2 regions of the Janthinobacterium sp. 61 genome follow, and region 2 is predicted to be linked to the other one. Evidence: predicted binding sites of a transcription regulator. Region 2 holds the regulator's gene; the other holds the start of a gene.
The links. Region 2 encodes sigma-54, which starts transcription at its own class of promoters, with help from an activator protein. Its sites were predicted from a motif close to TGGCANGNAANCTGCTTT; they were not measured.

Region 1: glnA (type I glutamate--ammonia ligase) is a predicted target of sigma-54. The motif match lies at 1,559-1,576, and genes of this name have one in related genera.

What each region holds. Positions count from the first base shown of each region.
Region 1 is NZ_PJMQ01000001.1:5,487,310-5,491,089, reverse strand. It holds gene glnA (type I glutamate--ammonia ligase) at 46-1,461, opposite strand; gene CLU92_RS24955 (rhodanese-like domain-containing protein) at 1,846-2,307, shown strand; gene CLU92_RS24950 (TAXI family TRAP transporter solute-binding subunit) at 2,383-3,735, opposite strand.
Region 2 is NZ_PJMQ01000001.1:4,897,282-4,901,061, reverse strand. It holds gene CLU92_RS22225 (enoyl-CoA hydratase/isomerase family protein) at 1-153, opposite strand, end outside; gene hpf (ribosome hibernation-promoting factor, HPF/YfiA family) at 290-649, opposite strand; gene CLU92_RS22215 (RNA polymerase factor sigma-54) at 719-2,197, opposite strand; gene lptB (LPS export ABC transporter ATP-binding protein) at 2,202-2,957, opposite strand; gene lptA (lipopolysaccharide transport periplasmic protein LptA) at 2,957-3,550, opposite strand; gene lptC (LPS export ABC transporter periplasmic protein LptC) at 3,576-3,780, opposite strand, start outside.

The sequences.
Region 1 (3,780 bases), 590 kb from region 2:
CCCGCGTTTCTTATTCACTACCGGCAAGTTGCCGGCATGGCGCCATTACAGCGAGTAGTACATGTCGAACTCGGCAGGATGCGTGGTCATGCGCATGCGCTGTACGTCCTGCATTTTCAGTTCCAGGTAGGCATCGATCATGGAATCGCTGAACACGCCGCCACGGGTCAGGAACTCGCGGTCCTTGTCCAGGGCTTCCAGTGCTTCTTCCAGCGAAGCGCACACGGTAGGGATCAGTGCGTCTTCTTCTGGCGGCAGATGGTACAGATCTTTCGAGGCGGCTTCGCCCGGATGGATCTTGTTGGCAACGCCGTCCAGGCCAGCCATCAGCAGTGCGGCGAAGCACAGGTACGGGTTCGCCAGTGGATCCGGGAAACGCGCTTCGACGCGGCGGCCTTTTGGATTGGCTACGTGCGGGATACGGATCGAGGCGGAACGGTTTTTCGCCGAGTACGCCAGTTTCACCGGAGCTTCGTAGCCAGGTACCAGACGCTTGTACGAGTTGGTGCCCGGGTTGGTAATTGCGTTCAGTGCCTTGGCGTGCTTGATGATACCGCCGATGTAGTACAGGGCGAAATCGGACAGGCCGGCATAGCCGTCGCCAGCGAACAGGTTTTTGCCATCTTTCCATACGGATTGATGCACGTGCATGCCCGAACCGTTGTCGCCAACGATAGGTTTCGGCATGAAGGTGGCGGTCTTGCCATAGCTGTGCGCCACGTTCCACACCACGTATTTCAGGTTTTGCGTCCAGTCGGCGCGCTCGACCAGGGTCGAGAACTTGGTGCCGATTTCATTCTGACCGGCGCCGGCGACTTCGTGATGATGTACCTCGACCGGGATGCCCAGCGATTCCAGAATCAGGCACATTTCCGAACGCATGTCCTGGAAGCTGTCCACTGGTGGCACCGGGAAGTAGCCGCCCTTGACGGTAGGACGGTGGCCGCTGTTGCCGCCTTCGATGTCCTTGCCAGTCGACCACGAACCTTCGTCCGAACCGATCTTGACGAAGCAGCCCGACATGTCGATCTTCCAGCGCACGCTGTCGAAGATGAAGAATTCTGGCTCAGGGCCAAAGTAGGCGGTGTCGCCCATGCCCGACGATTTCAGGTAGGCTTCGGCGCGTTTCGCGATCGAGCGCGGGTCGCGGTCATAGCCCTTGCCGTCCGACGGTTCGATCACGTCGCACTGCATGAACAGCGTGGTTTCTTCCATGAACGGGTCGATATTGGCCGTGTTTGGATCCGGCAGCAAGATCATGTCGGACGCTTCAATGCCTTTCCAGCCAGCGATCGAAGAACCGTCAAAGGCGTGGCCCGACTCGAATTTGTCCATGTCGAAGTGCGACACGGGAACCGTCACGTGCTGCTCTTTACCACGGGTATCAGCAAAGCGGAAATCAACGAATTTGACTTCGTTTTCTTCTACCATCTTCAAGACTTCTGCGGCTGTCATTGCCATGCGTATCTCCTAAATGAATGTGGGGTGAGCCGACCTTAATGCGTCTGGGCTGATGAAGCGAAGCAAACATTGCGTGCCACCAAAACTCATAAGGATCATAGCAGATTCCATGCCAGCTTCTGGACGGATGTGGTCACCTGGGTCAAAAACCGGTCATCCCAGTGTAAGTTTTCATGCCTGCGATTTTCCCGCGCGTTTGCGTCAAATCAAGAATGCACTATGCAAGTGCAAAAAACGAATAACGCACCATTATCGTGCATTTTTTGGCGATTCCTGAAAAATGCCTTCTTGTGGTGCATGCGCCGTATACCGTGACTTCCCGTTTGCGGGGCGCGGACGGCGCACTATAATCGTTCACACCTTTCCACTTTCATCGAGGACGCCATGACTACCGCCGCCGACATCCTGACCACCGCCCGCAGCCGGGCCAATGAAGGTACGCCATATGCCGGCGCCGTCACGCCGCAGGAAGCGTACGACTTGCTGCAACTCGATGCTGCCGCCAAGCTCATCGATGTGCGCACGAATGCCGAGCGCGACTGGGTCGGCCGGGTCGACCTCGCCGATACCCAGCATGGTGCGGTGCAGTGGGCCACCTACCCGGGTGGCGTGCCGAATCCCGACTTCCTCGCGCAACTGGCAGCCCAGGCTGGCAAGGACGAGGTGCTGCTGTTCCTGTGCCGCTCCGGCGTGCGTTCGCGCCATGCGGCCAAGCTGGCCACCGAACACGGCTATATGAATTGCTTCGACATCCTCGAAGGCTTCGAGGGCGACAAGGATGCGGACGGCCACCGCAAGCAGATCGGTGGCTGGTGCAAGGCGGGACTGCCGTGGCTGGGCGCCTGACACCAGGAACAACTGAACAGCTGTCAATGACGACTACGCGGCGGCCGGATGCAGAGCCAACCGTGGCTTGACGCTTCAGGCCGGCTCGCCCACCTCGGGCGCCGGATGCTCGCCCATCAAGGTCAATATGCGCTTGCGCACGAAATTGATGTGGCTGCGCAAGCCATACAGGCCGTCGGCAAACGACAGGGGAATCGAGATCTGATTGACCATTTCCTCGATCTGGTCCAGCCGCTTCAATTGCGCCGCATACACTTGCGCGCGCTGCTCTTGCGGCACATCTTCCAGCGCCTGCTCCACCGTGCGCAGCTGGCCGTACCAGCGGTACACGCGCGAGCGAATGCGCCACACGTACAGCGGCGGCACCACGCGCGACAGGGGCAGGATCAAGGCACCGAGCGCCACCACCAGCACCCACATGCGGTCAAAGAAATTGGCCAGCCAGAAACTCATGTAGCGCTGCAGCACAGGCGCGCCATCCTTGTAGAATTTCAGCGCCTCGGGCGCCACGGGAATTTCCGTATAGCGCGCAGACGGGAACTGCCCCTGCTGCTGGAACCAGCCCGTGCCCCCATGAATGCGGGCCGCCGCCTGTACGAACAGGTCGACCAGGGCAGGATGCAAGTCTTCGCGCGCGACTAAAGTGGCGGTCGGCGCGATCAGGTGGTAATCCTGTGCGGGGATGTTTTTACCCAGGTCGACGATACCGCGCGGCAAGACGACATGCGTAAGGAAAGGCAGGCGCCGCGTGTACGCTTCCGCTTGCGAAAAATCAAACAGCTTGATACCCGGCGTTTGCAGCAGCATCTGGATCAGCGGCGCTTCCGGCGCCGAGCTGAACACGAGACCATCGATGCGCCCTTCCAGCAGTTCCACCGTGGCGGGCGTGTTCTGCAAGTCGCTCACCGTCAACTCGCTGGCTTCCACACCATTGACGGACAGCAACTGCCGGAACAGGCTGGGCACGCCCGTGCCTTCCGGCCCCAGGTTGATCTTCATGCCCTTCAATTGCGTCAGTTCCGTCACCGCCTTGTCTTCGCGCAGGAACAGCCAGACGGGCTCCGTAAACAAGCTGCCCAAGGATATGAGGCCATGGCGCTCGGCATCGGCGTGTTCCGTCGAGCCGCTTTGCACGAAGGCAATATCGGTCTTGCCGCTATTGAGGCGCTGCAGGTTATCCTGCGAGCCCAGCGATGGCTGCAAGGTCACCTTGATGCCGTGCTTGGCCAGGGTGGCCGTATATTTCTTGCCGAATTCTTCATACGCGCTATTGTCTTGCCCCGTCGACAAGCTCACCTGGCGCGGCGGCGCCGGGTCGACCAGCCAGTAAGCGAGCGCGCAAAACGCGCCCACCAGCAGCAGGGTGGGACCGGCGGTGGCGAGGAAATCGCGCACGGAGAAGCGGCTGAACGCGAGGATTTTGGACATGTGGTGGCGCATAGGTTTCATGGGTGGCTACGATGCCAAGAAAAG
Region 2 (3,780 bases):
CACGGCGTCCACCTGCGGATCGTCGCGCCAGGCCAGCAAAACGGTACTCAGGGCGCGCACCATCTCCAGTGAGAGGGAATTCAGGGCTTTGGGGCGGTCGAGCACGATGTGGCCCGTGCGGTTGCGGATGGAGGTCTGGACGAAGTCGCTCATGGCAAAGTGAAAAGAAGTGAGAACGGGCACATTCTAGCGCCTGTGAGGGGAACATAGCGCTCAACAGCTACGGGCGCAAAAAAGGGCGCAATGTGCGCCCTTAGTTGATCACAACCGGTTGAAAGTCGCAGGCCGCTTAGGCGGCGGCGAATTCTTCTTCCGAGTTGTCTGGCAGATGCTTGATCGCCTCTTTACCGTGCCCTTGCACTTTGGTTTTGTACTTCATCACTTGCCTGTCCAGCTTGTCGATCAGGATATCGATGGCGGCATACAGGTCGTGCGCCAGACTTTCCACATAGACAGTTTTGCCACTCAGACGCAAATTGACTTCGGCCTTTTGACGTTTTTCTTTCTCTTTGAGGTTATCCACGGTCAGAATCACGGCGATATCGATGACTTGATCGAAATGCCGTTTCACGCGTTCCAGCTTCGTTTGTACGTATTCACGGATGGCTGGTGTGACTTCGAGATGATGTCCGCTGATGGTGAGATTCATACACACTCCTAAAGATGATCGGGTTCGTGCGGTCCATCGTATCCGGCCCGCAGAGGAACCGAAAAAAACTTACAAACACTTACGCAGGCTCACTGGCGGAATTTTCAACGCTTCCCGGTATTTGGCAACAGTACGTCGCGCAATCACCATGCCTTGTTCCCCCAGCATGTCCGCAATCTTACTGTCGGATAAAGGATTTTTAGGGTCTTCTGCTCCTGTCAGTTGCACGATCAATGCCCGTATCGCCGTCGATGACGCTTCGCCCCCCGCTTCGGTGGCGACGTGGCTACCAAAGAAATATTTCAACTCGAACATGCCGTGCGGGGTCAGCATGTACTTTTGAGTTGTTACGCGCGAGATAGTACTCTCGTGTAAACCCAGTGTATCAGCTATTTCACGGAGCACAAGGGGGCGCATGGCAACGGCCCCATGCGAGAAAAAGTTCTTTTGTCTTTCTACTATCGCTTGCGCTACACGCAGGATGGTGTCGAAGCGCTGGCGCATATTCTTGATCAGCCACTTGGCTTCCTGCAACTGTGCGCCCATGGCACCCTCGCCCTTGCCCTGCTTGAGCAAGTTGGCGTACATGGCGTTGACGCGCAGGCGAGGCATGACGTCGTTGTTCAGTGTGACTTGCCAGCCATTGCGCGCGCGCTTGACGACGACGTCGGGCACCACGTAATCGGACACGTCCGAGGCGAACACGGCACCCGGATGCGGGTTGCACTGGCGAATCACCGTCTGCGCTTCGCGCAAGTCTTCATCATCGCAATCGAGGGCTTTTTTCAGCTTGTTAAAATCGCGCTGGGCAAACCAGGCCAGGTGTTTTTCCACAATGACGAGGGCCATGCGCCGCGTCACCATGGCGATGTGCGGCAAGCGCTTGATTTGCAGCGCCAGGCATTCGGACGCGTTGCGCGCGCCCACGCCGGGCGGATCGAAACTTTGCAACAGGGACAAGGCCGTACGCATCTCGTCAGCGTCGATTTCCAGCTCTTCCGGCAAACGCGCCAGGATGTCGTCGAGCGACTCTTCCAGGTAGCCATTGTCGTCGAGCGCGTCGATGATCAGCTCGACGAGCGCGCGGTCGCGCAACTCGAGCACCGTCACGCGCATCTGCTCCATCAGGTGTTCGCGCAAGGTGCAGTGGTGGGCTTCAAGTTGCGGACGGGAATCTTCGTCGTCGGGCGCCTTGCCCCTGCTCGCCTCGCTCCAGTCGCTGTCGCCGCCCTCCGCTGCGGCAGGGCTGTCGCCAGCCTCGCCATCAAAGGTTTCCGCTTCGGCCGGCGCGGCGGGTGCCTCCTGGCCTGGCGGCTGGGGCGGTGCTTCGGCCGGCGCGGCCGTGGAACTCAAGGCGCCGTCGGACAGCAGGCGCAGCGAACGGTCGAGCGGATCGTCGAGGCGTTCGAGCAAGGGATTGTCCGTCAGCAACTGCTCCAGCTCCTGGTGCAATTCCAGTGTAGACAATTGCAACAGGCGTATCGATTGCTGCAACTGCGGCGTCAGTGCCAGGTGCTGCGAAGTGCGCAGCTGCAATGATTGTTTCATTGGCTCACATACGGAAGTGTTCGCCCAGATAGACCCGGCGTACCGACTCGTTCGCGATGATGTCGTCGGGGCGTCCCGACGCCAGCACCGAGCCCTGGTTGATGATGTAGGCACGGTCGCAGATACCCAGCGTCTCGCGCACATTATGATCGGTGATCAGGACGCCGATATTGCGCTCCTTCAAGAAGCGCACGATACGCTGGATCTCGATCACGGCGATGGGGTCGACACCGGCGAACGGCTCGTCGAGCAGGACGAAACGGGGGTCGGTGGCCAGCGCGCGGGCGATTTCCACGCGGCGGCGCTCGCCGCCAGACAGCGACAGCGCCTGATTCTCGCGCAATTTTTCAATCTGCAAGTCGGCCAGCAATTTATCCAGGCGCTCCTCGATCTCGGCCTTCTTCAAGGGACGGCCTTCGACGGTCTGGATTTCCAGCACGGCACGGATATTGTCTTCCACCGTCAGCTTGCGGAACACGGACGCTTCCTGCGGCAGATACGACAGGCCCATCTGCGCGCGGCGGTGGATCGGCAGGCGGGAAATATCCACGCCGCTGATATCGATACTGCCGCCGTCCGACGGCACCAGGCCGACGATCATATAGAACGAGGTGGTCTTGCCGGCGCCGTTCGGCCCCAATAGCCCGACCACTTCTCCGCATTCGACTTGCAGCGAGACATCATGCACGACTTGCCGCTTGCCATAGGTTTTTTGCAGCCCGCGAACGATCAGGGTGCTGCCGCAACGAGTATTGTCCATTATTTATTTCCTGACGCAGGCGTGGCCGGCGCTTTCTCCGCCGCCGGTGCCTTGGGCTTCGGCTGGATCACCATGCGCACGCTGCCGCCATCGGGGGTGCTGGTGCCGCTATCGGAATTTTCCATCGCAAATTCCTCCTTGCGGCTGTCATACGAGATGAAGGCGCCGTTGGCCACGTCGGTCGGCTTCGTGCCTTCCAGGCGCGTCAACTTGGCCTTGGAAAACAGTTTCACGACTTCCGTCTTGTTGTTGTATTCCACGCGCTCCGCCTCGCCCTCCACCCACAGGTCGCCTGCGCCATCGCGCTTCTGGCGGAAGGTGGCCAGCTTGCCAGGATCGGCCCAGAAAGTGATGAACTGGTAGCCTTGCGGGTCTTCCGTGATCAGGGCCCGGCCCGCCTTCATGGTCAGAGTCCCTTTCACCAGCACCACATCGCCCGTCAGGGTACGCACCTGCTTGACGTCATCGACGTGGCCGCTACGAGCCGTGATGATGGCTTCCTTCTCGGAATCGGCTTTCTCGGCATGTGCCGTGCCCACGATGCCCAGCGAGCAAATGGTCGAGAATAGAGTCAATAGCAAGATGTTCTTCATAGTATGGTTTCCTTGTTTCATTCTGTCATTTTGCCGCCGCGGCCGGGCGCGGTTTCGGCGGGAGGACCATGCGCAGCGCATTCTGCACTTCCACCACGCCGGTGGCGTTATTGGCCTTCATGCCCACGCCATTGATGCGCGAGGCGCCCGTCAAGATATCGACAGGCACGTTCGTCTCCATTCTTTCCTCATCCGGGAACACCGTCAGCGCTTCCGTCTTGACCGTCAGG